DNA from 4 places in the Edwardsiella piscicida genome. Region 1 is predicted to be linked to each of the others. Evidence: predicted binding sites of a transcription regulator. Region 1 holds the regulator's gene; each other region holds the start of a gene.

The links. Region 1 encodes PurR, which represses purine synthesis genes. Its sites were predicted from a motif close to CANGCAAACGTTTGCNTG; they were not measured.
Region 2: glyA (serine hydroxymethyltransferase) is a predicted target of PurR. The motif match lies at 2,281-2,298, and genes of this name have one in related genera.
Region 3: purE (5-(carboxyamino)imidazole ribonucleotide mutase) is a predicted target of PurR. The motif match lies at 2,288-2,305, and genes of this name have one in related genera.
Region 4: carA (glutamine-hydrolyzing carbamoyl-phosphate synthase small subunit) is a predicted target of PurR. The motif match lies at 5,102-5,119, and genes of this name have one in related genera.

What each region holds. Positions count from the first base shown of each region.
Region 1 is NZ_CP090968.1:1,780,547-1,787,704, forward strand. It holds gene punC (purine nucleoside transporter PunC) at 1-1,198, opposite strand, end outside; gene punR (DNA-binding transcriptional activator PunR) at 1,338-2,252, shown strand; gene L1P05_RS08165 (ATP-binding cassette domain-containing protein) at 2,233-2,856, opposite strand; gene L1P05_RS08170 (ABC transporter permease family protein) at 2,843-4,465, opposite strand; gene purR (HTH-type transcriptional repressor PurR) at 4,470-5,495, opposite strand; gene cydH (cytochrome bd-I oxidase subunit CydH) at 5,850-5,939, shown strand; gene sodB (superoxide dismutase [Fe]) at 6,001-6,579, opposite strand; gene L1P05_RS08190 (C40 family peptidase) at 6,846-7,158, opposite strand, start outside.
Region 2 is NZ_CP090968.1:2,955,305-2,962,462, reverse strand. It holds gene dnaQ (DNA polymerase III subunit epsilon) at 1-568, shown strand, start outside; tRNA gene L1P05_RS13525 (tRNA-Asp) at 701-777, shown strand; gene hmpA (NO-inducible flavohemoprotein) at 902-2,089, opposite strand; gene glyA (serine hydroxymethyltransferase) at 2,429-3,682, shown strand; gene L1P05_RS13510 (PRD domain-containing protein) at 3,724-4,755, opposite strand; gene suhB (inositol-1-monophosphatase) at 4,993-5,796, opposite strand; gene trmJ (tRNA (cytosine(32)/uridine(32)-2'-O)-methyltransferase TrmJ) at 6,024-6,761, shown strand; gene iscR (Fe-S cluster assembly transcriptional regulator IscR) at 6,982-7,158, shown strand, end outside.
Region 3 is NZ_CP090968.1:2,834,150-2,841,307, forward strand. It holds gene ppiB (peptidylprolyl isomerase B) at 1-28, shown strand, start outside; gene lpxH (UDP-2,3-diacylglucosamine diphosphatase) at 37-816, shown strand; gene L1P05_RS12925 (sensor domain-containing diguanylate cyclase) at 759-2,129, opposite strand; gene purE (5-(carboxyamino)imidazole ribonucleotide mutase) at 2,403-2,912, shown strand; gene purK (5-(carboxyamino)imidazole ribonucleotide synthase) at 2,909-3,979, shown strand; gene ybbP (putative ABC transporter permease subunit YbbP) at 3,983-6,385, opposite strand; gene ybbA (putative ABC transporter ATP-binding protein YbbA) at 6,382-7,068, opposite strand; gene tesA (multifunctional acyl-CoA thioesterase I/protease I/lysophospholipase L1) at 7,036-7,158, shown strand, end outside.
Region 4 is NZ_CP090968.1:644,324-651,481, forward strand. It holds gene xdhC (xanthine dehydrogenase iron sulfur-binding subunit XdhC) at 1-439, opposite strand, end outside; gene xdhB (xanthine dehydrogenase FAD-binding subunit XdhB) at 436-1,314, opposite strand; gene xdhA (xanthine dehydrogenase molybdenum-binding subunit XdhA) at 1,321-3,612, opposite strand; gene dapB (4-hydroxy-tetrahydrodipicolinate reductase) at 4,060-4,878, shown strand; gene carA (glutamine-hydrolyzing carbamoyl-phosphate synthase small subunit) at 5,344-6,501, shown strand; gene carB (carbamoyl-phosphate synthase large subunit) at 6,521-7,158, shown strand, end outside.

The DNA.
Region 1 (7,158 bases):
AGTGTTGGCCCTGCTGCATCTCGCGGCGTTTTTCCAGCATGGTAGTGACGCTGTCACTTTTAAGCCAATACCCCAGCACCACCAGCGGAATGGTGCCGGCCATGATGGCGGTGGTCGCCAGCAGCGGCATGTGGATCAGCGCCGATACCAGCAGGCTGGCCAGGAAGCAGACGCCCAGCTGCAGCGTGTTCTGCAGCGCCGCCGCCTTGCCGCTGTTGTTCGGGAAGGGCGTCAGGGCGCTGGCCACCACGATGGGATAGATAGCGCCGTTCATCATCGCCATGACGCAGAACGGTACCAGCAGCGCCAGCAGACCGGGCTGGTAGCTGAGGGCCATCACCAGCATCGCCAGCATGCTCAGCGAGTAGATAACCAGCAGCCACGGCAGCAGCAGGGTACCGCCGATGCGGCTCAGCAGCGCCCGACAGCCGTAGCCACCCAGCAGGAAGGCGATGGTCTGCGGCACATAGCTCAGGCCGATATCGTTCGGGCTGTACCCCATCTCGCCCAGAATAAACGGCGAGCCGGTCAGCCAGGCGAAGAAGCCGGCGGAGCAGGCGGCGTAGATCAGGACGTTGCCGCTAAAGATATTGGAGCGCATCAGGCGCAGGAAACCGATGCGCGGTGCCTGACGGTTCGCCGCCGCCCGGTGCTCCTGCAGACGCAGGGTTGGGATCATCAGCAGCAGGGTGATGGCGAACAGCACGGCGAAGATGGCCTGCCATTCAAAGTGGTTGAGCAGCCAGGCGCCGAGCAGCGGCGCCAGCGCCGGCGAGAGGGCCACCAGCGGCATAACCGTCGCGAAGACGCGGTTCGCGACCCCTTTGCTGTAGCGATCGATAACCAAAGCCTGCCAGGTGACCGCCGCGGAGCAGACCCCGACGGCCTGCACGAAGCGCAGGATCAGCAGCTGGGTCGTATTGCCGACCCACAGCATCCCCAGGCAGGCCAGCGCGAACATGCCCAGCCCTAACAGCAGAACCGGCTTGCGTCCGATGCGATCGGAGAGCGGCCCCCACAGCAGCTGTGCAAAGGCAAAGCCGGCCAGAAAGATGCTCAGGCTGGCGCTGATGGCGCCGGCGGAGGCGCCCAGATCGTGGCGCATGGCACCAAAGGCGGGCAGATACATATCGGTGGCCAGATATCCCAGCATACTGAGGCCAGCCAGATAGACCATGAAACCTGATTTACTTCTCATTATTTTGACTCGTTATGAATATGTTGCAGGCGGAGAATGTGACGAGTGAGAGTTTATGGGCTGACGTCAGCGTTGTGAAACGCTATTATTTGGCATGATGGATGAAAATTTTTGAAAGCAGAATAGCGAGGGGCTGAGCATGTGGTCAGAATATTCGCTGGAGGTCGTGGATGCGGTCGCCCGCACCGGGAGCTTTAGCGCGGCGGCGCAGGAGCTGCATAGGGTGCCCTCTGCCGTCAGCTATACCGTACGTCAGCTGGAGAACTGGCTGGCGGTACCGCTGTTTGAACGACGTCACCGTGACGTTGAGTTGACCGAGGCCGGGGCGTTTTTTGTCGATGAAGCCCGCAGTATTATCAAAAAAATGCATGCCACCCGACGTCAGTGTCAGCAGGTCGCCAACGGTTGGCGCGGTCAGTTCCACGTCGCAGTGGATCGCATCGTGCGTCCGCAGCGCTGCCAGCAGCTGGTAGTGGACTTTTATCGTCACTTTCCCGATATGGAGCTGATGATCCACAGCGAGGTGTTTAACGGTGTGTGGGATGCCCTGATCAACGGGCGGGTCGAGGTGGCGATCGGGGCGACGCGGGCGGTGCCCGCCGGCGGGCGCTATGCTTTCCGCGATATGGGCTTTCTGCGCTGGCGCTGCGTGGTCAGCCCCGACCACCCGCTGGCCGCGTTTGACGGCGAGGTGGACGACGACCGCCTGCGCCCCTTTCCGGCGCTGAGCATCGAGGATACCTCGCGGACGTTACCCAAGCGGGATACCTGGCTGCTCGATAATCAGCGGCGTCTGGTGGCGCCGGACTGGCCGTGCGCCATCGACTGTCTGGAGGCCGGGCTTTGCGTCGGCCTGATGCCGGCCCACGCCGCCGAGCCGCTGATTGCCGCGGGGCGTCTGCACGCGCTGCGGCTGTGCCAGTCGTTTCCCGACAGCGCCTGCTGCGTGACCTGGCAAGATCACAGCCGCTCACCGGCCCTAGAGTGGCTGCTGGCTTACCTGGGCGATACCCGCACCATGAACCAGGAGTGGCTTATGCCGCAGCCAGCGTGACGATCCGTCCGCCGGGCGGAACGTCGGCGCGATCGTGGGTGACCAGGATCGCGGGAACGGCGCGTTCGGCGATCTGCTGATAGACCCAGCGGCGAAAGCGGCGGCGCAGCGGGGCGTCCAGACGGGAGAAGGGCTCATCGAGCAGCAGGACCGAGGGCGCGGCCAACAGGGTACGCAGCACGCTGATGCGCGCCCGCTGTCCCCCGGAGAGGGCGGCGGGATAGCAGTCGCCCCGCTCGGTCAGCTCCGCCTGCTGCAGCGCTTGCGTCACCGCCGCCTTCGACGCCCCCGGCGGTAGGGCAAAATGCAGATTTTGCGCCACCGTCAGGTGGGGGAACAGAACATCATCCTGAAACAGCAGCCCGATCCCGCGCTGCCAGGGCGGCAGGCGACTCAGGCTGCGCCGATCCAGCCAGACCTCGCCGCGGACGAGCAGCGGCGGCTGTAGATGGCCGCCGATCCCGGCCAGCAGGGTGGATTTGCCGCAGCCGCTGGGGCCCATCAGCGTGACGATCTCCCCCGGCGACACCGTCAAGGTCAGCGGCGCCAGTAGGGGGCGCCCCGCCAGTTCGACGCGCAGCTGGTTGAGATTAAGGGTGGCCATGCGACGTTGCTCCTCGTATACCGCGCAGCGGTAGCCATAGCGCCAGCAAAAATGCCGGCAGCGGTAGCAGGGTTTGCCATAGGGCGCCGATGGCGGCCAGGCGCCGATCGATGCCGCTGGCATAGGCGACGGTTTCCGTGGCCAGCGTCGGCAGCCGCCCGGCGCCCAGCCCCAGCGTCGGCAGATACATGCCGACGCTGACCGCGAGGCCAAAGGCCATCGCCAGCAGCAGCGCCGGCAGCATCTGCGGCAGCTTAATCCGGTAAAAGGCCTGCCAGGGCGTCTTACCCAACGCCAGCGCCACCTGGGTCTGACGCGTATCGAAACGCAGCCAGGCACCGGACAGCGTCAGCAGGTAGTAGGGGGTGACGAACAGCAGCTGGCCATAGATAACCAGCGGGTAGCTGCCCAGCAGTTGGCTGCGGGCGGCGAAATACTGTAGACCGAAGATCAGCCCCATCTGCGGCAGCAGCAGCGGCAGCAGCAGCCGGGCGCCGGGGGCCCGTCGCCTCAGGGTATACCACTCCAGCGTGCCGAGCGCCAGGATCAGCGCCAGCAGGTTGACCGCCAGCGCGATGCACAGGGTATGCCACAGCGGGGCGCTCCAGTCACTGACGCTGTACAGCCAACTGTCATAGCGCCACTGCCGCGGCCAGCGTTGCGCAAAGGGCCAGCGCTGAGCCAGGGAAATCAGCACCAGCATCAGGTAGGCCGCGGCGGCCAGCGCCAGCGCCAAAGGCCAAAAGGCGGCGTAGGGCGCAGGCCCACCGCGGGCGACGCGCCGTCGCGGGGGACGGCGACCCACGGCGACCCACAGGTGTTCAATGCCATACCAGAGCAGCAGCGCCAGCGCGTTTAAGAGCATCAGCAGCAGCGCCCCGAGGGCCGCCAGCGCCGTCTGTCCACCGTCGGCAATCCACTGCCACAGCAGCTGCGCAAACAGCAGCGGCCGCTGCGGACCGAGCAGCTGCGCCAGATCCAGCGCCGACAGGGCAAAGGCCAGGACGCAGAACATGGGCAGGCGTAGCCCCGGCAGCAGCTGCGGCACCACGATGCGCCACCAGCCCTGCGCCGGGGGATAGCCCAGCGCGGCGCTGATGCGCAGCTGCCGCTGCGCGGCGCAGCGGGCGGCCAGATTCAGGGTAAGCAGATAGAAAAAGGGGGTCTCTTTTAACAGCAGGAGCAGCGAGAGGCTCAGGCCGTAGGGATCGTTGGGAAGCGGCAGATCGGGCGGCTGCTGCCAGTCAAACAGCGGCGCCATCAGGCGCCACAGCAGGCCGGTTGGCGCCAGCAGCATCAGCAGGCCGGTGGCCAGGGCGATGTGGGGGGCTGCCAGCAGCAGCGCCGGCGCCAGCGTGTGCTGACGCTGACGCCGTAGGGTGAGCCCGGCCAGCGCCAGCGCCAGCAGCAGGGCGCCGCCGGAGGAGCCTAGCGCTATCCACAGCGACAGAGCCAGGCTGCGGCCCAGCGCGGGCCACTGCAGCAGCTGCAGCAGCGCCTGTCCCGCATTTTGCTCGGTCAGCGGCAGTAGGGTCGCCGGAACCATCGCCGCCAGCGGTAGTGCGCCGGACAGCAGCACCAGCGCGGGAAACAGGACCAGCCGGGACACGCGCTTAGCGGCGGTAGTCGATGAACGGCCCGTCGGCCACGGAGCGACGCTCAACCAGCTTAGGATGCACTTCGATGGTTTGGGCGTCTTCGCGCTTGCTGGTGATGCGATCGAGCAGCATGTCGAATGCCATGGCGCCAAGGCGCTCCTTGGGCTGATGAATGGTGGTCAGCGCCGGGGTAAAGTAGCGGGCGTTGCGCACGTTGTCGTAGCCGATGACGGAAATATCCTGCGGTACGCGCAGCCCCATCTCGTCCGCGGCGCAAATGGCGCCCATCGCCATGATATCGCCGCCGACAAACACCGCCGTCGGGCGCTGCTTCTGCGACAGAATGTTTTGCATCGCCGCATAGCCAGACTCCGGCTCGAAGTCGCCTTCGACCAGCCAGCTCTCCTGCGGCGTGATGTTGGCCTCCTGCAGCGCCTTGAGGAAACCGCGCAGGCGACCGCCGCCGGTGTTGCGCGATACCGGGCCGGTGATGGCGCCAATGTCGCGGTGGCCGCGCTCGATCAGGTAGCGGCCGGCCAGATAGCCGCCCTCGAAGGCGTTGTCCTGGATAGCATCGGTAAAGTCGCTGCGGCGGGTGCCCCAGTCCATGACCACCATCGGGATATGACGGTAGTCCTCAAGGATCTCCAGCAGGTTCTCCGGATATTCGGAGCACATCACCAGCAGGCCGTCGACGCGCTTTTGCGCCAGCATAGCCAGGTAGGCTTTCTGCTTCTCCAGATTATTGTGGGAGTTACACAGGATCAGGGTATAGCCTTGGCTGTAGCAGCTATTCTCTACCGACTCGATGACCTCGGCAAAGTACGGCGCCTCGCTAGAGGTCGCCAGCAGGCCGATGGATTTGGTGTGGTTGACCTTCAGGCTGCGGGCAACGGCGCTGGGGGAGTAGTGTAGTTCTTTAATGGCCTCCCAGACGGCGGCTTTGGTCTCGTCGGCGACAAAGCGGGTTTTATTGATGACGTGAGACACCGTGGTGGTCGATACGCCTGCGCGCTTTGCCACATCTTTAATCGTTGCCATGAAACAAATGACTCCTAGGCGTACGCGCTGCGTCGCCGTTTTGTTAATCGTTTGCCTGCGTGCATCGGAAAATACGCCTGACAGCGCGGCTCGGCGCCGGCGCGTTTGCGCAATAGGGTGACGTTTGCCATTTCTTGTTTAGAATTATAGCGTCGGCACGCGGCAGTAAACCGCAAATTCTGTCTGATCTCAGGCAAAAGGGGAAGCACTAATTGGCGATTTGCGCAGGATGTAATCATAAGATTTTCTGCGTGTTTTAAGATGTGATTTATGTAAAAATGATTTAACACGGGTTTTGTGCGAATTCTTAAGTCAGTAAAAATTGATACAGAACGTAAAACATGAGGTGTCAGGATGGAAAACGATCTGAAGTATTCTCTGGTAACAACGGTGGTGGCGCTGGCGCTGATCGTCGTGGCCAGCCTGATCGCCGCACTGCACTAAGTTAGCGGGCGGCGTAATAAAAAAGGCGCTCGGTGAGCGCCTTTTTTGTCTCTCTGGTCGGTTACGCCAGATTCTGGGCGACGAACTCCCAGTTCACCAGCGCCCAGAAGTTTTCCAGGTACACCGGGCGAGCGTTACGGTAGTCGATGTAGTAGGCGTGTTCCCATACGTCCACGGTCAGCAGCGGCTTGTCGTCGCCGGTCAGCGGGGTCGCGGCGTTAGAGGTGTTGACGATGGCCAGGGTGCCGTCCGCCTTTTTCACCAGCCAGGTCCAGCCGGAGCCGAAGTTGCCTACGGCAGACTTGGTCAGCGCGTCTTTGAACGCGGCAAATGAGCCGAAGGCGGCGTTGATGGCGTCCGCCAGGGCGCCGCGCGGTTCACCGCCGCCGTTCGGGGAGAGGCAGTGCCAGTAGAAGGTGTGGTTCCACACCTGAGCGGCGTTGTTAAAGATACCGCCGGAGGCGCTCTTCACGATCTCTTCCAGCGATTTTCCTTCGAACTCAGTGCCTTTGATCAGGTTGTTCAGGTTGACTACATAGGCGTTGTGGTGCTTACCGTAGTGGTATTCCAGCGTTTCGGCGGAGATATGCGGTTCCAGCGCATTCATGGCGTACGGTAATGCAGGTAATTCAAATGACATAGCTCTCTCCTTAATGCTTCTGTGGCAAGACGGTTAACCCGTAAGCAACGCAGATGAGACGTCGCCGGCGGTTAGACAAAAATGAAAAAATCTTGTTGTCCGCTTGTTATGGTTTGTGATTCTAGCAAGTTTTGCCGTGAAAGACAGGGGGCAGGTGTATTTTAGCTGACTGAGTGGCGAAATGTGCAGCAGACAAGCAGTGAAAGCGGCGTGCGGCAGGGGGCGGTCATGGGGGAACCGCCGCCGGAACGGGGGCGTACGGGGCGTTAGCGGATGGTTTTCGGGGTCATGACGCGGCGGGCGCCCAGGTAGTGATCCTGCCAGTAGTCATCGCCCAGATAGCTGACGCGGATCTCCTCGCCGGTGCGCGGAGACTGGATAAATTTGCCGTTGCCCAGATAGACGCCGACGTGATCGGCGGCGCCGCGTCCGTGGATCTGAAAGAACACCAGATCGCCGCGCTGCAGCTCGGCGCGCTTGACCGGCGCGGCGTCGCGCAGGTGGTACATTTCGTTAGCGGTGCGCGGCATTTTAATGTTCAGCAGATCCTGATAGGCGTAATAGATCAGGCCGCTGCAG
Region 2 (7,158 bases), 1.2 Mb from region 1:
TCGCCTGGTGGATCCCGAGGCGTTTACGGTACACGGCATCAGCGATGACTTTTTGCTGGATAAGCCCAGCTTTGCCGAGGTCGCCGACGAGTTTCTCGCGTTTATCCGCGGCGCGGAGCTGGTGATCCATAACGCGCCGTTCGATATCGGCTTTATGGACTATGAGTTCGCCAAGCTGGGGCGCGATCTGCCCAAGACGGAGACATTCTGTACCATCACCGATAGCCTGGTGATGGCGCGTCGCCTGTTTCCGGGCAAAAGGAACAGCCTGGATGCGCTGTGCAACCGCTATGAGATAGACAACAGCAAACGTACGCTGCACGGGGCGCTGCTGGATGCCCAGATCCTGGCCGACGTCTACCTGATCATGACCGGCGGCCAGACATCGCTGGCGTTTTCCAGCGACGGCGATGGCACCTCTCAGTCGCAGGCGTCGGAGATTCGTCGGGTGGTGCGCGGTGCTAAAGGGCTACGGGTCGTGTATGCCAGTGAGGCGGAGTTGGCGGCCCATGAACAGCGCTTGGATCTGGTTCAAAAGAAGGGCGGCAGCTGCCTGTGGCGTAGCTAAACGGTAAAATTTGCTGAAAAATCATCACAAAGTATAAAATATGTACGAATGATGGTTTTGCGGTGAAAAAGGGTTGACGCCGCCGAGCGCTGACCGTAATATGCGCCTCGTTCCCCCCAGCGGGAACAACGCGGAGCGGTAGTTCAGTTGGTTAGAATACCTGCCTGTCACGCAGGGGGTCGCGGGTTCGAGTCCCGTCCGTTCCGCCAACATTCTAAGCCCCGGTTCAGAAATGAACCGGGGTTTTTCGTTTTATCTCTCCTCGCACTACCGATGCCTACGGCGGCATCGCGCGGCGACGTTCCCGGCGCGAAGATGGCCGGGACGACGGGCTCACAGAATTTTGTGTGGGCCGAAGCACTCATAGTGCAGTCGTTCTGCGTCAACGCCCTGCGCCAGCAGCTGCTGCGCCACCCGTTGCATAAAGCCCACCGGTCCACAGAAATAGAACTGCATGCGCGGATCGCGCAGCCCTTCGCCCACGACGTCGAGATCCATCGTACCGCGATGGTGGTGGGCGCGGACCGGCTGCGCAGGTTCGCCGTGGCGCAGCCACAGATGGGCCTGGTGCTGGGGGATCGCGGCCAGCAGACGCTCGCTCTCCTCGCCAAAGGCGCGCACGGGGTCGCTGTCGGCGGCGTGCAGCCAGTACAGCGGGGCGCGCTGTCCGCGGCGGCTCAGGGTATCCAACATGCTGAGCAGCGGGGTCACACCGACGCCCGCCGAGATCAGCGCCAGCGGCGTCTCCGGCGTCGTCTCTAGGGTAAACTCGCCGCTGGGGGCTGAGAGGTGCAGCGTATCGCCCGCGACGGCGACGTCGTGCAGGTAGCGGGAGACGGCGCCCTGAGGCTCTCGTTTGACGGCGATACGGTAATGCGTGCCGTTGGGGGCATGGGTCAGTGAATACTGGCGGATGGCCTGACGTGGGAGGCTGGGATGGCGCACATATACGCTCAGATATTGCCCCGGGAGGAAGTCGGCGATCGGGGCGCCATCCTGCGGTACCAGCGTGAAGCGGGTGATCAGGTCGCTCTCCGCCCGCTTTTCAGCGATCGTAAACGCGCGCTGATGCGCCCAGCCGCCGGGCTGCCCGACGTGTCCCTGATACAGCTGGGCCTCCCGCGCAATAAACAGCTGCGCCAGCGCGTCGTAGGCGCTTCCCCAGGCGTCCAGCACATCGCTGCCGGGGTTGAACAGCTCCTCCAGGGTTTTGAGCAGATGATGACCCACGATGGCATACTGCGATGGCTGAATACCGACGCTGACGTGCTTGTGCGCGATACGCTCCACCGCATTGAGCAGCGCGGCGGGGGTATCAATGTGGGCGGCATAGGCGCAGATGGCGTTAAACAGCGCCTCGCGCTGATCGCCGCTGCGTTGGTTGCTCATATTGAAGAGAGACTTCAGCTCTGGATTATGGCGGAACATGCGCTGGTAGAAATGGGCGGTCAGCCCCGGGCCATATTGCTGCAGTAGCGGTAGGGTGGATTTGACGATAGCGATGGTTTGTGTGTCCAGCATGGGCGCTCCTGGGCGTGGTTAGTTAAGTTGTATTTTAAATGCAACTTAAGGCTTTTCGGCGGCGCTGTAAATCAATAATTGCCGATGCGCCTCATTGGCGTTACGGTAATGGTGTTTTTTTATGCACGCCTATCGCTGCGCGCACAAAAATGCAACAAGGTGTCTATCTGGCCAAGGCCTTGCGCCACGGAGTGCCAAACGATTGCGTAAAAGATGGGGCAAGGTGTTTGTAACAAGCTAAAAACATATTACACTGTGACGATTGCCCGTTGGGGTGGGATGTATTGGCTGTGAGGGCCAGATTTACTCAAAACCGGTTAGCTGAGTCAGGAGAAGCGGATGTTAAAGCGTGAGATGAACATTGCCGATTATGATGCCGAGCTGTGGCAGGCAATGCAGCAGGAAGTGACGCGTCAGGAGCAGCATATTGAGCTGATTGCCTCGGAAAACTACACCAGCCCGCGGGTTATGCAGGCGCAGGGCTCCCAGCTGACCAATAAATATGCCGAAGGCTACCCGGGCAAGCGCTATTACGGCGGCTGCCAGTATGTGGATCAGGTTGAGCAGCTGGCGATTGATCGCGCCAAGGCGCTGTTTGGCGCCGACTACGCTAACGTACAGCCCCACTCAGGTTCTCAGGCCAATTTCGCCGTCTATACTGCGCTGCTGCAGCCGGGTGATACGGTGCTGGGCATGAATCTGGCGCACGGCGGCCACCTGACGCACGGCTCTCCGGTTAACTTTTCCGGTAAGCTGTATAACGTGGTGCCTTACGGCATCGACGCGCATGGCCGTATCGACTATGACGATCTGGCGGCGCAGGCGCAGCAGCACCGTCCGAAGATGATCATCGGCGGTTTCTCGGCCTATTCCGGCGTAGTGGACTGGGCGCGTATGCGTGAGATCGCCGATAGCATCGGTGCCTACCTGTTTGTGGATATGGCGCACGTGGCGGGTCTGGTCGCTGCCGGGGTTTATCCCAATCCGGTTCCCCATGCTCACGTCGTGACCACCACCACCCATAAGACCCTGGCCGGTCCGCGCGGCGGCCTGATCCTGGCCAAGGGGTTGGATGAGGCTCTGTACAAAAAGCTGAACTCCGCCGTGTTCCCGGGGGCGCAGGGGGGGCCGCTGATGCACGTGATCGCAGCCAAGGCGGTCGCGCTGAAAGAGGCGATGGAGCCCGAGTTTACCCGTTACCAGCAGCAGGTGGCCAAGAATGCCAAGGCGATGGTCGACGTCTTCCTGCAGCGTGGCTATAAAGTCGTGTCCGGCGGCACGGAAAACCATCTGTTCCTGCTGGATCTGGTCGATAAGCAGATCACCGGTAAAGAGGCCGATGCCGCGCTGGGGCGCGCCAATATTACGGTGAATAAAAACAGCGTGCCCAACGATCCGCAGAGCCCGTTCGTGACCTCCGGTATTCGCGTCGGCACCCCGGCTATCACACGCCGTGGCTTTAAAGAGGCGGAGTCCCGCGAGCTGGCGGGATGGATGTGCGACGTGCTGGATAATATCCATGATGAGGCCACGATCGCCGATACCAAGCAGAAGGTATTGGCTATCTGTGAACGCCTGCCGGTCTATGCCTGACAGGTCGTTAGCCTTACCGAGCCCGCCGCGCGCGGGCTTTTTTACGTCGGTTGCTCCTGTAGGCGACCGGCCTGCATCAGCCAGGCGCCGATGCTGACGGCGATCAGGCTTAGCTCCTCGGGGGAGAAGCGGATACGGTAGCGCTGCTCCAGTCCGGCGATGGCACGGCGGGTGAGCGCCAGTAACGCGGGGTGATGAGACGCCAGCTCCGCCGCCAGCGGCGTGCCGATACGGATGTCGAACAGCGCGCGCTCAATGGCGGCGCCAAGGTGGGCGAACAGGCGGGCGCACAGCCTTTCGCGCTGGGAAAGTCGCACATCGCTGTCGCGCTCGACGCAGTCGACGCAGCGTTCAATCTCGTGCATGAGGGCGCTGTCCTGCGCATTCTCCCGCGGGCTGTGGCTGTGATTCTTGAGCAGGGTTAACAGCAGCGTCGCGAATAGCCGCTCCTGATCCAGGACGTCCGCCGGCGCGTCGCCGATGTAGATGCGGCATAGTGCTTCGGCAACGGCATACTCCTCTTTTTGCTGCAGCCAGCGGCGGCGGTAGGGCAGCAGCCAGCAGGGCATGAGTGAATCCGATCGGCCGCCGCGGCGCTGTACGGCGGCGTACCGCATCATGATGTCGATCAGCTGCCGCTGGCGCGGCGTAAAGGCCGCGGATGCCGGAATCGCCTGGGATTCCAGGCGCGGGACGCTTTGCAGCAGGCGTTCGCAGAGCGTCTGTCGGGGAAAGGCCGGGGGCAGGGCAGGGGATAGCAGACGCGCTGCGTTGGCCGGGAAGTAGCGCAGCGTACGCTGTAGCCAGTGCAGCAGGCACAGCCGCCACTCATAGGCTGGGCCTTGAAGGCGATAGCCATGGCGCGGGTGGAAGCTGATATGCAGGGCGTGATAACGCATGATGTCGTTGACCAGATGATTCAGATCCTGCTCGGCCTCATCGGGCGTTTGCTGCTGTAGCTTACACAGACGCGCCATCGTCAGCGGCGCCGTTGGCAGCAGCAGCAGTAGAGCCAGATTACAGTGTCGCTCCGCGCGGGAGTGCGGTGGCGGCAGCGGGACATCGTTCTGCATGTGTGTTTCCCCCCGGGCGAAGATCGACGAAACCGGCATAGGGTACGCCCCCGCGAGGCGGCTCGCCGCAGAGGCGAACGAAAGGGCATCGTCTAAGCATAGCAAAGCTCGACGACCTCGGAGGGGCGTCCTCGCGGGGTTTCCGTACGACGGTGGGCGTAAAAAAGCAAAACGCCCTGCGCGGGGGCTCCGGCAGGGCGTTGGATAATACGCATCGGTGCCCTTTCGGGCGGGCGATTAGCGCTTCAGCGCATCGCTCAGTTCGTCACGCAGGGCGCCCAGCAGCGACTTGACGACGCGCGGGTTACCGGCGACGACGTTACCGCTGGCCAGGTAGCCATGGCCGCCAACAAAGTCGGTAACCAGACCGCCCGCTTCGCGCACCAGCAGCTCACCGGCGGCGAAGTCCCACGGCTTCAGGCCGATTTCAAAGAAACCGTCCACGCGGCCGGCGGCGACGTAGGCCAGATCCAGCGCGGCAGAGCCGGTGCGACGGAAGTCGGCGCACTGGGTAAACAGCTTATCGACCATCTTGATGTAGGTAGTGGCGTGATGCTTCATCTTGAACGGGAAGCCGGTGGCCAGGATGGTGCCATCCAGATCTTTGGCGACGCCGGTGCGCAGGCGGTAGCCGTTGAGCTGCGCGCCCTGACCACGGGTGGCGGTATACAGCTCGTTGCGCATCGGATCATAGACGACGGCGACTTCGGTGCGGCCCTTGATGCGTACGGCGATAGACACCGCGAAGTGCGGCAGACGCTTGATGAAGTTGGTGGTGCCATCCAGCGGATCGATTACCCATTGGATCTCGTGATCTTCACCCAGCAGCTCACCGCACTCTTCGCTGATAATAGTGTGCTTGGGGTAAGACTTGCGGATGGTCTCGATGATCAGGTGTTCAGCATCGCGATCGACGTTGGTCACAAAATCATTGCTGCCTTTCTGGCTGGCTTCTACTGAGTCGGGCGTTTCGTAACTTTTGGCAATCAGGTTACCAGCCTTGCGCGCGGCGCGCACGGCGATGTTCAGCATCGGATGCATGGGAATCTTCCACTAGATGTTAAAGAACGGGAAATTTAGACGGCGTAGAGTATAGCAAAGCGTGCGGCAAACAACCATGCCGTTTTTATATCCGTTGGCCATGGCGATAAATAGTGTTTTATATCAATTGGCTGTGGAATCGCTCGGCGGCGAATAAATCAATAGAAACCATTAATAGCGCCTTATGGTAAAATCGCAGAATCAATTCAACCGTGTAATGAGTAAGCATGCTGGACAATATTCGCATCGTGCTGGTGGAAACCTCCCACACCGGCAACATGGGGTCAACCGCCCGCGCCATGAAGACCATGGGACTGACCAACCTGTATCTGGTGAACCCGCTGGTACGCCCCGACTCACAGGCCATTGCCCTGTCAGCCGGCGCCAGCGACGTGATCGGCAACGCGACCATCGTGGACAGTTTCGATGACGCGATCGCCGGCTGTAGCCTGGTGGTGGGCACCAGCGCCCGTTCGCGCTCGCTGCCGTGGCCGATGCTGGAGCCGCGCGAATGCGGCCAGCGCAGCGCCATGGAGTCGGAGCATGCGCCCGTCGCTATCGTATTTGGCCGTGAGCGCGTCGGGCTGACCAACGATGAGCTGCAGAAGTGCCATTACCACGTGCAGATCCCGGCTAACCCGGAGTACACCTCGCTGAATCTGGCGATGGCGGTGCAGATCCTCAGCTATGAAATCCGCGTCGCGCATCTGGATCGCCAGGCGGCCAAGGCGCCGGCGGTAGAGGAGGCAGCCTATCCGCTGGCGGACGATCTGGAGCGCTTTTATGCCCATCTGGAGCAGACGCTGCACCACACCGGCTTTATCCGCGAGAAGAATCCGGGCCAGGTCATGAACCGCCTGCGCCGCCTGTTCACCCGCGCTCGTCCGGAGGCACAGGAGCTGAATATCCTGCGCGGGATACTGGCCTCAATTGATAAGTGCGACGCAGAACGGCACGAAAGTTAACTGCGACAGCGGCTATATCATAGTAGAATGCACGGGTATTTTTGCGCGGACGCTGGCCGAGATTGTCGCGCGTTTCTCGCGGATGGGCGGCGTCGACAACGGGATAATACCTGACTAAAATAGTAGGATAAATAGTTGACTGAAATAGTCAGGAATGAGAGGATGAAACCGTTGAGCAACACCGCGTGTTTCACTCTTTTTCCCAAAGGGACTATTAGCCATGAGACTGACATCCAAAGGGCGCTATGCCGTAACAGCCATGCTCGATGTGGCGCTTCACTCCCAGGAAGGGCCGGTACCGCTGGCGGATATTTCTGAACGCCAGGGGATCTCGCTCTCTTATCTGGAGCAGCTGTTTTCTCGCCTGCGCAAAAATGGTCTGGTGGCCAGCGTACGC
Region 3 (7,158 bases), 1.1 Mb from region 1:
CATCCAACGCGTTACCGTGAGCGAATAATCGCCCGAATGGCAACGCTGTTCATCGCTGATTTACACCTCAGCCAACAGGAACCGGCGATCACCGCCGGTTTTCTGCGCTTTCTTGCCGAAGAAGCCCCTCAGGCAGAAGCCCTATACATTCTGGGCGACTTTTTCGACTACTGGATAGGGGATGATGACCCCCAGCCGCTGCACCAGCACGTCGCCGAGGCGCTGCGCCGTCTGAGCGACAGTGGCGTGCCCTGCTACTTCATTTGCGGTAACCGCGATTTTTTACTGGGTAAGTCCTATGCCAAGCGCTGCGGCATGACCCTGCTGCCTGATGAACAGATCATTACGCTATACGGTCAGCCGATTCTGCTGCTGCACGGCGATACCCTGTGCAGCGACGATCGCGACTACCAGCGCTACCGACGCCGGGTTCACAACCCCTTGCTACAGTGGCTGTTCCGCCGCCTTCCCCTGCGCCTGCGCCTGAAGATCGCCGCCGGTATGCGCCGACAGAGCCAGCGCAGCAACAGCGCCAAGGCGATGACCATCATGGATGTCAACCAGGAGACGGTCTGCGCCACTCTGCAACGCCGCGGCGTTCAGCGCATGATCCACGGCCATACCCATCGCCCGGCCCTACATCACTTTAGCCTGGACGATGGCCGCTGCGCCCTGCGCGCGGTGCTGGGTGCCTGGCATACCCACGGCTCGATGATCCGGGTCGACGCACAGGGGATACATCTGATCGAGCTGCCCGCTCACCCCGCAGAGAGCGAGCCCATCACGACGCGGTTACGCCCCGCCAGCTTGGCCTGATACAGCGCCATATCGGCCTGCGCCACGCACGCCTGGGCGCTCTGTCGACTCTCCTCGCAGACAACGCCGCCGATGCTGAGGGTCACGCTCAGTGGGGTGCCGTCCAGCGCCGTGAGCGGTAGCGCCGCCACGTCGCGACAGATCCGCTCGGCTATCGCGCGCGTCTGCGCCGCGTCCGCGTGGTACAGTAATATGCAAAACTCATCGCCGCCGACGCGCGCCACCACGTCCTCTGGACGGGCTCCCCGACCGATAGCCCGAGCCACCTCGCACAGCACCCGATCGCCGCTCAGGTGGCCATAGCGATCGTTGATCAGCTTAAAGCGATCGATATCCATCATCAGCACGCCCAGCGGGTATGTCGCGCCGCACTGCGGCAGCGCCCGCTGCAGACACCCATAGTAGTAAGCGCGGTTAAAGGTCTGCGTCAGGCCATCGCGGATCGCATTGTTGTAGCTGATGGCATATTCGATCTGTATACGACGGTAGCGCTGAAAAATGTCATATAAGAAGATCTCCATGACGTAAAAATTGGCCACCAGCCCAAACAGCAGAGATCCATACCACCCTACGCTGCTCACCTGGGGAGAGCGCCACTGCAGCACAAACCCGCCCAGGATGATCAGGCTGGCCAGCGTCACCGCCAGCCAAAAGCGCGTCGCCAGACGGGTTTGCCAGATCAGCAGCAGCGCCAGCGCCCCCCACAGCGTACACATAAACGGCAGCACCACCTGTCGATACCCTGCCTGATAATTCTGCGACACCTGCAGCAGCCGTGGCTCGAGCCACAGCGAATGCAGCGAGTGGTTGGAGAGCAGCAGTGCGCCCAGCGCGACCGCGACGCTCATGGTCAGGCTCAGCGCCACCACCGGGCCGAGCGCGATGGCGCCTTTCTCCTGCCGGCGGTAAAGGTACAGCGCATACAGAAACAGCATTGCCATTCCGCTATAGCGGATTAAATAAAATAAAACAAAGTCATTCAGCGTTAACGCATTTTTATATTCCGGAAAAAAGATATCTTGGCAAAATAATAAACTACAGAGAAGGAGCGAGGCCGAAAGTAGGTAGGATACGATTAACGGGATCTTATATATTTGCTGGCGCTCGCAGTTAAATTGCATAAAAATAAATAACGCAATAAATATATGCATGATCAGCAAAATAGCGTTACATACGGCGATAAAGCCGCGCAGTAGTACCATAGGCTGCGCCGCCGTCAGGAAGATCAGGCAATAGCACACCAGCGTCAGAAATAATAATAATATTCCCAGCGGACCGCCGCCGCGGGACAATAGCGTCGTGATCCATTTCATGGACAGTCCTTAAACAATATAGCGTCAGACTATCTCTGGCGTTGAGCGGTAGAGGTCCCCAAATAGCCCTTCATGGACTACTACTTTTATAGTAGATGTTTCCCTCGCATTACGCTAACCGATAGCGTAACGGCGCTGACTTTCCCCGGCGCGGCGGCCACGCAAACGTTTTCCTCACCTGAAAAGCTATGCTATGCTTTGCCCCTCTTATCTGTAGGGCCGCCGGGATCGGGCGGCCATTCACCGCCACCGAGTTAGAGGAGCACGCCATTCATGTCCGCCAGCGCCGCACCGGCCAGGATCGCCATCGTCATGGGGTCCAAAAGCGATTGGGCCACCCTGCAGTTCGCCGCCGAAATCCTGACGCAGCTTGAGCTGCCCTGCCACGTGGAGGTGGTATCAGCGCACCGTACTCCGGATAAGCTGTTTCACTTTGCCGAGCAGGCGGCGGCGCGCGGGCTGCAGGTCATCATCGCCGGCGCCGGCGGCGCGGCTCACCTGCCCGGCATGCTGGCGGCCAAAACCCTGCTGCCGGTGCTGGGCGTACCGGTACAGAGCGCCGCGCTGAATGGGGTCGACAGCCTCTACTCGATAGTACAGATGCCGCGCGGCATCCCGGTCGGCACCCTGGCCATCGGCAAGGCGGGCGCCGCCAATGCCGCCCTGCTGGCGGCCCAGATCCTGGCGCTGCATGACGAAGCGCTGAGCCGCCGCCTGGCCGCCTGGCGCCAGGCGCAGAGCGACGAGGTGCTCAGCCATCCCGATCCGCGGGAGGACGCATGAAGCCGGTTTGCGTACTGGGCGATGGCCAGCTGGGGCGCATGCTGCGTCAGGCCGGAGAACCGCTGGGGATCCCGGTCTATCCGGTGGGTATCGAGGCCGATCCGTACAGCGTCCCCTGGCAACAGGCGGTGATCACCGCCGAAATCGAACGCTGGCCCGACACGCCGCTGACCCGCGAGCTGGCCAGCCACCCGGCCTTCATCAACCGCGATATCTTCCCGCTGCTGGCCGATCGCTACAGCCAAAAGCAGCTGCTGGACGAACTGGCGCTGCCGACGGCGCCCTGGGCGCTGCTGGCCGCGCCAGAACAGTGGCCCGCCCTGTTTGAACGCCTCGGCCCGCTGGCCATCGTCAAGCGCCGCACCGGCGGCTATGACGGGCGCGGTCAGTGGCGTATCCGCCCCGGTCACGAACCCCAGCTTGATGCCGAGATCTACGGGCAGTGTATTGTCGAGCAAGGGATCAACTTCATCGGCGAGGTCTCGCTGATCGGCGCCCGCGCTCAGGATGGCCGCTGCGTTTTCTATCCCCTCACCCATAACCTGCATCAGGACGGCATTCTGCGCGCCAGCCTGGTCTTTCCGCAGCCGGAGAGCTTTCTGCAGGAGAAGGCGCAGGCGATGCTGCAGCGCATCATGCAGCGCCTGGAGTATGTCGGCGTCATGGCGATGGAGTGTTTCGTGGTGGATGACGACACCCTGCTGATTAACGAGCTGGCGCCACGCGTACACAACAGCGGGCACTGGACCCAGAACGGCGCCTCGATAAGTCAGTTCGAGCTGCACCTGCGCGCGCTGCTCGGCCTGCCTCTGCCGCACCCGGATGTCTCCACCCCCTCCGTAATGATCAACCTGATCGGCACCGCGCTGGACACCGCATGGCTAAGCGGCCCGCTGGTGCACCTGCACTGGTACGATAAGGCGGTCCGTCCGGGACGCAAGGTGGGCCACCTCAACCTGAACCACTTCCAGTCCCAGCGGCTGGTCAGCGCCCTGGATACCCTGCGCGGCCAGCTGCCGGCGGAGTACCAGGACGCCCTGGCATGGGCCGGCGCGCGGCTGAGCTGAGCATCAGCGCGCCGAGGGACGACGCAGCAGCCCTCTTCCCAGTCCGGCGCCGCAGATCCCCAGCAGCAGCGCGGCGCCCGGCGGCAGCAGTAGCCACATCGGCCAGGCGGGCTGCCAGGGAAAGTCAAACACCTGCCGCTGCAGCAGCCACAGCGCTGCCTCGGCGGCAGCGGCGGCCACCGTGCCCGCCGCCAGTCCCAGCAGCATGAATTCGGCATACAGGGTGCGACGCAGCACCCGTCGCGATGCGCCCAAGATCCGGTAGATCTGCAGCTCCTGGCGGCGCTGTTCCATCCCCACCTGCACCTGAGCCAACAGCAGCAGTACCCCGCACAGCACCACCAGCAGCACCATCACCTCCAGCGCTCGCCCCACCTGATCCAGTATCTGACGCGCCTGCAGCAGCAGGGCGCCCATATCCACCAGCGTCAGGGTCGGAAAGTGGCGGTTAAGCTCAGCCAAGAGCCGCGTATCGCCGTCATAACGTAGGCTGGTGAGCCAGCTTTGCGGCTGCCCCTCCAGCCCACCGGGCGGGAAAATAAAGTAGAAATTGGGGCGCAGGCTCTCCCAGTCTACCCGCCGCAGGCTGGTCACTCGGGCGCTGAACTGCCGACTGTCGCCGCTAAACGTCAGGCGATCGCCCAGCGTCAGCCCCAGGCGTTCAGCCACCCCTTGCTCCACCGAGACGCCCCCCGCGCCCGGCGGCCATTCACCGGCCAGCAGCGGGTTTCCCGGCGGCAGCGACGCCAGCCAGGTGAGATTCAGCTCACGGTTTAGGGACTCATCGCCCCCCTGCATGACCGGCGGACGCCCGTTGATCGCCGTCAGACGCGCCAGCGCAATGGGATAAAACCGCTGTGGAGTGACGCCGTGGGCGTGCAGGAACGCCTGCAGCGGCTCGCGCTGCGCCGCGCTGATGTTGAACAGAAAGTAGTTGGGGCTGTCGGGCGGCAGCTGCTGACGCCAGCGATCGAGCAGATCGCCGCGCAGCATCAGCAGTAGCGCCAACAGCATAAAGGAGAGCGAAAAGGCCGCCAGCTGACTCAGGGTTGCCCCCGGCTGGCGCAGCAGACGCCCCAGCGCCAGACGCAGCGTCAGGCTGCCCGGCGCCAGTCGGCGCAGGCTCCACAGCCCCAGCCAGCCGCACAGCGCCAGCAGCAGGGCCAGCAGGGCCATCCCCAGCAGCAGCGACCACATCAGCGCGCTGGCGCCGACCAGCCACAGCAGCCCGCCGCCCAGCAGCAGCGCCATCAGCGGCAGGTAATAGCGCAGGGGCCAGACCGGGCTCGGCGCGTCGGCGCGCAGCACCCGCAGGGGCCGCATCGCCAACAGCTGACGATAGGGTCGCAGGGCGGCCAGCAGCGCCATCAGCGGGATCCCCCCCAGCGCCCACAGCCAGGGCCAGAGGCCGGGCGACGGCAGCGCGGCGGGCAGCAGCGGCGTCAATAGCCACAGCAGCCCCCGCTCGACCAGCAGCCCCAGCCCCGCCCCCACCAGCAGCGCCGATCCCAGCAGCCATAGCCACTGTCCGACCACCCACTTCAGCAGCAGACGCCGCCCGGCGCCCAGCGTCTTCAAGAGCACCACCAGCGTATGGCGGCTACGGCAGTAGTGCCCCATCGCCACGCTGACGGCGGCCATGGCCAGCAGCAGCGTCAACAGCGCCGACAGCAGCAGAAACTGCTGCGCCCGCTGCAGGGTACGCGCCAGCACATTCGCGCCCTGAGCGGCCTGAGTCAGACGCTGATCCGCCTGCAGACGCGGCGTCAGATAGGCGTCGTAGCGCGCCAGCGCCTCGCGGCTGCCGGCCAAGCCATAGCGATAGCTCACCCGGCTGCCCGGTTGTACGATCCCGCTGCGCTCGGCGTCCGCCAGCGCAATCAGCATCCTGGGGGCGCTGCTCAGCAGGCTGAACCCACCGTCCGGCTCCCGTTCGACCTCGCCGACGACCCGCAGCGTCATATCCCCCACCTCCACGGCATCGCCGGGGCGCAGGGCGAACTGCGCCATCAGCCGCGGAGCGACCAGCGCCTCGCCGGGGCGCGGCACCTGGCGCGGCGGGCGCGTCTCCAGCCGGCCGTACAGCGGGTAGGCGTCGTCCACCGCCTTCACCTCCGCCAGCTGCAGCCGACCGCCGGCAAACGCCATGGTTGAAAATACCCACTGCCGGCTAACCCGGATCCCCTCCCGCCGGGCCTGCGCCAGCCACGCCTCGGGCACCGGCGTATAGCTGCACAGCACCCGATCGGCGGCGATCACCTCACGTCCCTGTCGCTGCAGCCCCTGATCCAGACGATCGCCAATCCGCCCCAGCGCCAGCACGCAGGCCACCGCCAGCGCCAGCGCCAGCCAGACGATCAGCAGCGACGGAGTGCGCCATTCGCGCCAGAACCAGCGCCGGATCACGCGACCTCCCGCAGCGTTCCGTCCACCAGGCGCAGCCGCCGCTGGCAACGCGCAGCCAGCTGAACATCGTGGGTCACCATCACCAGCGTCGTCGCCTGGCGCTGGTTCAGCTCAAACAGCAGATCGGCGATGCGATCGCCGGTCTGGCGATCCAGGTTGCCGGTCGGTTCATCGGCAAACAGGATCTGCGGCCGGGCGCTAAAGGCGCGCGCCAGCGCGACCCGCTGCTGCTCACCGCCGGAGAGCTGGGCCGGCAGGTGGCGCAGACGCTGCCCCAGCCCCAGCTGCGTCAGCAGCGCCGCGGCGCGCTGGCGGCTGTCGTGCTCGCGCTCGCCGCGCAGCAGCGCGGGCAGCTGTACGTTCTCCAGCGCCGTCAGGGTCGGCACCAACATAAAAGATTGAAACACAAAGCCAATATCGCGGGCGCGCAGGGCGGCGCGCCCCTCCTCATCCAGCTGTGACAGAGGCTGCCCCAGCAGACGCACCTCGCCGGCACTGGCATCGTCCAGCCCGGCCAAGATCCCCAGCAGCGTCGATTTTCCCGATCCCGACTCGCCGATCAGCGCCAGACTCTGTCCGCGTTTGACAACCAGGTCGACAGCAGTAAGGATGGAGATCTGGTTTTCACCCTCACCAACCCGTTTGGCGACATGATGAACTTCAATTACGTTTTGCGCTGGCATCGGATACTCCTGATGGTGGTCATGATCCTGTGTGGCCTGACGGCGGCCCGTGCCGATACACTGCTGGTGCTGGGAGACAGCCTGAGCGCC
Region 4 (7,158 bases), 1.1 Mb from region 1:
CCTGATAGCCGGTGCAGCGGCACAGGTTACCGGAGAGGCCGCGGCGGATCTCTTCGTGCGTCAGCGGGCGGCTGCGCGGTTTCGCCAGCAGGGCATGGGTCGCGACCACCAGTCCCGGGGTACAGAAGCCGCACTGCACGGCACCGGCGTCGACATAGGCCTGCTGGATCGGTGAAAGGCTGTCGGTTCGCCCCAGCCCTTCGGCCGTGACGATCTGCTTACCGTCGGCCCACAGCGCCAGATACAGGCAGCTGTCGGTTGCCACGCCATCGATCAATACGCTGCAGGCGCCGCATTCGCCGACGCAGCAGCCCTGCTTCACGCTGGTTAGCCCGTGCTCGCGCAGCATTTCCAGCAGTGACATCGCCGGCGATACGCAAAACTGATAGTTTTTCCCATTGATCTGGCAGCTGATTTCACCCCACTCTTTGACATTCATAGTATCTCTCCTCCCGCACGCTGCACGGCCAGGGTAATGGCTCGCTGCGCCAGGGTGCGGATCAGGTGTAAACGGAATTCCTTTTCTGCGCGCCAGGATGAGCGCGGTGAAACGTCACCGGCGACGGCGGCGGCGACGGCGGCCAGCGTCTGGCGGCTCAGCGGCTGGCCGTTGGCGCAGGCCTCGGCCTGCGGGCAGCGGATCGGCGTCGGCGCCGCGACACCGTAGGCCAGACGCAGCTCGCTGAAGCGCCCAGACTCAATGCGACACAGCGCCGCGCAGCCGATGGTAGCGATATCCATCGCACCGCGCATGGCATACTTGATATAGGCGCTGCCGGCGCGGCGGTGATCGTCGGGGTGAAAGCGGAAGGCCAGCAGGATCTCGCCGGGGCTCAGCGCAACCTTGCCCGGTCCGGTATGAAAGCCGTCGATCGGGCGGATCGTCACGCCGTCGGGCGTCAGGATCTCCAGCTGAGCCTTGAGCGCGACGCTGGGGGCGGCGGAGTCTGCGCTGGTGGCGCCGTTGCAGATGTTACCGCCGTAGGTGGCGACGTTGCGGATTTGCGGACCGGCGATGGTAGCGGCGGCTTCGGCCAGCATCGGCAGGTGCGTCTGGATCAGCGGGTGCTCGATGATCTGAGTAAAGGTGGTGCCGGAGCCGATGCGTAGGGTGCCATCGTCTAACGTTGTAATACCGCACAGCTCAGGCAGCCCGTGGATATCCACGATATGGGCGTACTGCGCGTTATGGTGGTGCAGCTGGATCAGCACGTCGGTACCGCCCGCCAGCAGCCGGCTGTCCGGGTGGGCCAGCATCAGCTCGCTGGCATGACGCGCGCTGGTGGCGCGCAGATAGCGTTTAATATCATACATGTCGCATTACTCCCTGATCAGTCCGGCCTGCACAAATTCGCGATACAGCGTTTTGGGGGTGATCGGCAGCGCATTGATCGCGACCCCCGTTGCCATGCGAATGGCGTTGCGGATCGCCGGTCCAGGCGAAATGATCGGCGGCTCACCCAGCGCCTTGTGGCCATAGGCCGACTGCGGCTCCACGGTCTCGACAAAGGCGCACTCCAGATCCGGCAGATCGACACAGGTGGGGAATTTGTAGTCGAGCAGATTCGGGTTGCGTACCACGCCGCTCTTCTCATCGATGATCATCTCTTCGAACAGCGCCCAGCCGATCCCCATTCCCATGCCGCCGTGCACCTGCCCCTCCGCCAGCTGCGGGTTGAGGATCCGCCCGGAGTCATGCAGATTCAGGATGCGGTTAATGGTGACTTGGCACAGCGCGATATCGATGCTGAGATCGACAAAGGTGCAGCCGAAGGCCGGGGGATTGGTGGTGGTTTTATGGGAGACCTCGGCCAGGATCTGCGCGCCGATCTCCTGATGGTAGTAAGCCTGCATGGCGACATCGGCGACGCTCATCAGCACCTGATCCGGCTGCATCGCCATCACGACGTTACCGTCGCACAGGGTCAATCCCCACTCCGGCTGGTGGCTTATCAGCGCCGCGTGCGCCAGGATCTTCTGGCGCATGATCTCCGCCGCTCGGCGGATCGCCGGGGCGGCGACGTAGCTTTGCCGTGAGGCAAAGGCGCCGGGATCGAAGGCGGTGATATCGGTATCCTGAGTTGAGATCACCCGGATCTGTTTAAAGGGGATCCCCAGCGTCTCCGATGCCATCTGGGCAAAGACGGTGTCGGATCCCTGGCCGATTTCGGTGGCGCCAATCTGCAGGTTTACCGTCCCGTCCTGATTGAGCAGCAGGCGGGCGCCGGCGATCTCCACCCCAACCGGATAGGTATTGGAGCCATAGCTGAAACAGGCGACGCCGACGCCGCGCCGCACCGGCGCATCGGCCGGCTGGGCCAGACATTCGGCGCGGCGCTGATCCCACTCAAACAGGCGGCGGCCTTTTTCCAGGCACTCGGTGAGCCCGGCGCTGTAGATGGTCTTGCCGTTAACCGGGTTGCGGTCCCCCTGACGCGCGACGTTGCGCAGACGAACCTCGAGGGGGTCGAGATCGAGACGGGCGGCGGCGTCGTCCATCAGGCATTCCAGGGCAAAGTCGACCTGCGGCGCGCCGTAGCCGCGCATCGCACCGGCGGCGGGCAGGTTGGTATATACCGTATCGGCGCAGTAGCCAAAGGCGCTGCGGGGATAGAGATAGCTGATTTTATTGGCGCCGGCGGCGGCGATCGAGTGGCCGTGAGAGGCATAGGCGCCGGTGTTGGACAGCACCGTAAGCCGGTAGCCCTCCAGTTGTCCATCCCGACGCATGCCCAGCCGGGCATCGATGCTGAAGGCATGGCGAGTGCGGGTGGCGACGAAGCACTCCTCGCGGCTCAGGCTGACCTTGACCGGTTTACCGCCGAGGCGCTGGGTTAAAAAGGCGGCCATGGGCTCTTCTAGCACATCCTGCTTATTGCCGAATCCGCCGCCGACGTAGGGCTTGATCACTCGGACGTGCGACCAGGGGAGACCGAGGGCCTGGGCGACGGTGCGGCGGACAATCTGGGGAATTTGGGTGCTGGAGACAATGACGATGTGATCGGGCTGCTCCATATAGGCATAGCAGGTCACGCCCTCCATGTGGCAGTGCTGCACCACCGGCGTCTCGTAGTGTCCCTCCAGCTGCAGATCGGCGGCGGCCATGCGAGCATCGGGCTCTCCGGCGTCGATCTCGCTGTGACGCAGTAAATTGCCGCCGGGGTGAATGGCCGGCGCATTATCGGCCAGGGCCGCCAGTGGTCGGGTGATCACCGGCAACGCCTCATAGCTGACCTGTACCCGCTCCGCGGCGCGCTCGGCGCTGAGCAGATCGCGGGCGACGACGATGGCGACGCCATCGCCAAAGTGGCGTACGTGGCCGGTCAGCAGATGGCGATCGGCGATATCCCGTTTGCCCGGCTCCAGTGACCAGGCATGGCCGGCGGTAGGGAAGGGGGCTGAGGGGACATCGTGAAAGGTGAAGACGGCTTCTACGCCGGGCATGGACTCCGCTTCCCGGGTATCGATGGCGGTGACGTTACCGTGGGCGATACGGCTGCGCACGTAGCAGGCATGGAGCATGCCGGGCATCATCATATCATCGGTATAACGTGCCTGTCCGGTGACCTTGGCTTCGGCATCAACCCGCCGCAGCGGCGATCCTAAAGACATAGTATTCTCCTGTGGGGAAATAAGCCTGGGGGATAGCTTAAGGCAGCAAGATATGCGCCACACTCATAGAGTGGAGGAGATATATCCTCATAAGTGTGAGTCGGATCGAGATATCCCAAGGAAATTATGACGCTATAAGACAGGAAAAAACTGGCTGTATATCACTTTGAGAGCATGACGGGCATTTTTGATAGTTTTTCTCTCAAAGTGATAGGGCGTATCGTGGGGGCGATAGCCGTGATAATTGCATATTCATGCAGTTAGCGGCGCGGCGGCCGCGGCGGACGGCCATCGCCGGTGAATTTTTGCATTATTACCGATTTTTTCTGGCTCAGGGCTGAGACAGCCGTTAACCTGAAAAGCAACCAAACAGAAGAGCCGTGCGGTACGCCGCGAGCTACGCGACGCCGACGGACAGCGAAGAAAGCATCATAAGGGAGACGGAAGATGGCAGAACAGATTCGGGTCGCGATCGCCGGTGCCGGCGGTCGAATGGGGCGTCAGCTGATTGCGGCGACCGCGGCGATCCCCGGCGTGACGCTGGGGGCGGCGCTGGAGCGGGAGGGCTCCAGCCTGCTGGGCTGCGACGCCGGCGAACTGGCGGGCTGTGGCATAACCGGTGTGACGGTCGAGTCATCGCTGGAGCGGGTTGCGGGGCAGTTTGATGTCCTGATCGACTTTACCCGTCCCGAGGGAACGATGGCGCATCTGGCCTTTTGTCAGGCGCACGGTAAAGCGATGGTCATTGGGACGACCGGCTTCAGCGAGCAGGAAAAGGCGACGATTGAGGCGGCTTCACAGCATATCGCTATCGTTTTGGCCGCCAACTTCAGCGTGGGGGTGAACGTGATGTTGCGTCTGCTGGAAAAGGCGGCGCAGGTGATGGGGAGCTACTGCGATATTGAAATTCTTGAAGCGCACCATCGCCATAAAGTCGATGCGCCATCGGGGACGGCGCTGGCGATGGGCGAGGCGATCGCCGGTGCGTTGGGCCGCCGCCTGGAAAGCTGTGCGGTCTATACTCGCCAGGGACACACCGGGGAGCGAGTTCCTGGCAGCATCGGTTTCGCAACGCTGCGCGCCGGCGATATCGTGGGCGAGCATACCGCCCTGTTCGCCGATGTTGGCGAGCGTCTGGAGATTACCCATAAGGCGTCGAGCCGCATGACGTTTGCCAGCGGCGCAATGCGAGCGGCGCTGTGGCTCGGCGCGCAGCAGCCGGGGATGTACGATATGTGTGATGTTTTGGCTCTCGACACCCTATAAAAGGCCATTTATCCGATAGATGGCATGGTTGTTTTGTTATTTAATGTGATGAAAACAATGTGTTTTTCATCACATTTTTTATTTATGGTGCAGATTTAAATTTAAGTTTGTCAGCATGGTGATTTTTACGGTTTTCAGTTTATTTGCCCCCGCCGCTCCGCCCGCGTCTTGATTTTTTCAGGGAAAAAACGCATTATAGCGTCATTGCCTTTGATATCTGTGCCCGGCAACCGTTTTCTCCTTTCCTAAAATTGGTGTTTTTAGTCGTTTGGCATCAAAAGCACGCTAAGATTTGTAAAAAACATAAAAAACTCCCCTTTCATCTGGACAATGAGCGGATGCATCATTAGAATGCGCGCAATTTGTCAGAAATTCGCCGCAGTGGCAGTTTTTGCGATTGATTCACGATGCAATATCTGAATTAATATGCATATATTGTGACTGAGTATTCCTTTGGAGGGTGTTTTGATTAAGTCAGCGCTTTTGGTTCTGGAAGACGGAACCCAGTTTCACGGCAGGTCGATCGGGGCAGATGGATCGGCCGTGGGGGAAGTGGTCTTCAATACCTCGATGACCGGCTACCAAGAAATTCTCACCGACCCCTCCTATTCCCGTCAGATCGTCACGCTTACCTATCCCCATATTGGCAATGTCGGCACCAACGCCGCCGATGAAGAATCTTCCGCCGTACATGCACAGGGGCTGATCGTGCGCGATCTGCCGCCGATCGCCAGCAACTTTCGCTGCCAAGAGACGCTGCCGGACTATCTGCGCCGTCACCGCGTGGTCGCTATCGCCGATATCGATACCCGTAAACTGACCCGCCTGCTGCGCGAGAAAGGGGCGATGAACGGCTGCATCATCACCGCAGAGAGCGGGTGTGAGCCAGATGCCGCGCTGGCGCTGGAGAAGGCGCGCGCGTTCCCCGGCCTGAAGGGGATGGATCTGGCGAAAGAGGTGACGACCCAGGAACCCTACGAGTGGCGCCAGGGCAGCTGGACGCTGAAGGATGGGCTGCCGGCGCCCAGTGAGGACGCGGCGCTGCCCTACCACGTGGTGGCCTATGACTTCGGCGTGAAGCGCAATATCCTGCGGATGCTGGTGGACCGCGGCTGCCGTCTGACGGTGGTGCCGGCCCAGACGTCCGCGCAGGATGTGCTGGCGCTGAATCCGGACGGTATTTTCCTGTCCAACGGTCCCGGCGATCCGGCCCCCTGTGACTATGCCATCGAGGCTATCGCGACCTTCCTGCGCGGAGAGATCCCGCTGTTTGGTATCTGCCTGGGGCACCAGCTGCTGGCGCTGGCCAGCGGCGCGCAGACGGTAAAAATGAAGTTTGGCCATCACGGCGGCAACCATCCGGTGAAGGATTTGGATCATGACCGAGTGATGATCACCGCACAGAACCACGGCTTTGCCGTGGATGAAGCGACGCTGCCGGCGACGCTGCGGGCGACCCATAAGTCGCTGTTCGACGGTTCGCTGCAGGGCATTCATCGCACCGATCGCCCGGCGTTCAGTTTCCAGGGGCACCCAGAGGCCAGCCCCGGGCCACACGATGCTGCACCGCTGTTCGACCATTTTATGACGCTGATTGAAAACTACCGCCGTACCGCCAAGTAATCAGGGAGCCTGAACAACCATGCCAAAACGTACTGATATTAAAAGCATCCTGATCCTGGGCGCCGGGCCGATCGTCATCGGCCAGGCGTGCGAGTTCGACTACTCCGGCGCTCAGGCCTGTAAGGCACTGCGCGAAGAGGGCTACCGCGTCATCCTGGTTAACTCCAACCCGGCCACTATTATGACCGACCCGGAGATGGCCGACGCGACCTATATTGAGCCGATTCACTGGGAAGTCGTGCGGAAGATCATCGAAAAAGAGCGTCCCGATGCGGTGCTGCCGACGATGGGTGGCCAGACGGCGCTGAACTGTGCCCTGGAGCTGGAGCGCCAGGGGGTGTTGGCCGAGTTTGGCGTGACCATGATCGGCGCGACGGCCGACGCCATCGATAAGGCTGAGGATCGTCGACGCTTCGACCAGGCGATGAAGAAGATCGGCCTGGATACCGCGCGCTCTGGCATCGCTCACAGTCTGGAAGAGTCGCTGGCGGTGGCGGAGCAGGTCGGTTTCCCCTGCATTATCCGCCCGTCGTTTACGATGGGTGGCACCGGCGGCGGTATCGCGTACAACCGCGAAGAGTTTGAAGAGATCTGCGCGCGCGGTCTGGATCTTTCACCGACCAATGAGCTGCTGATCGATGAGTCGCTGATCGGCTG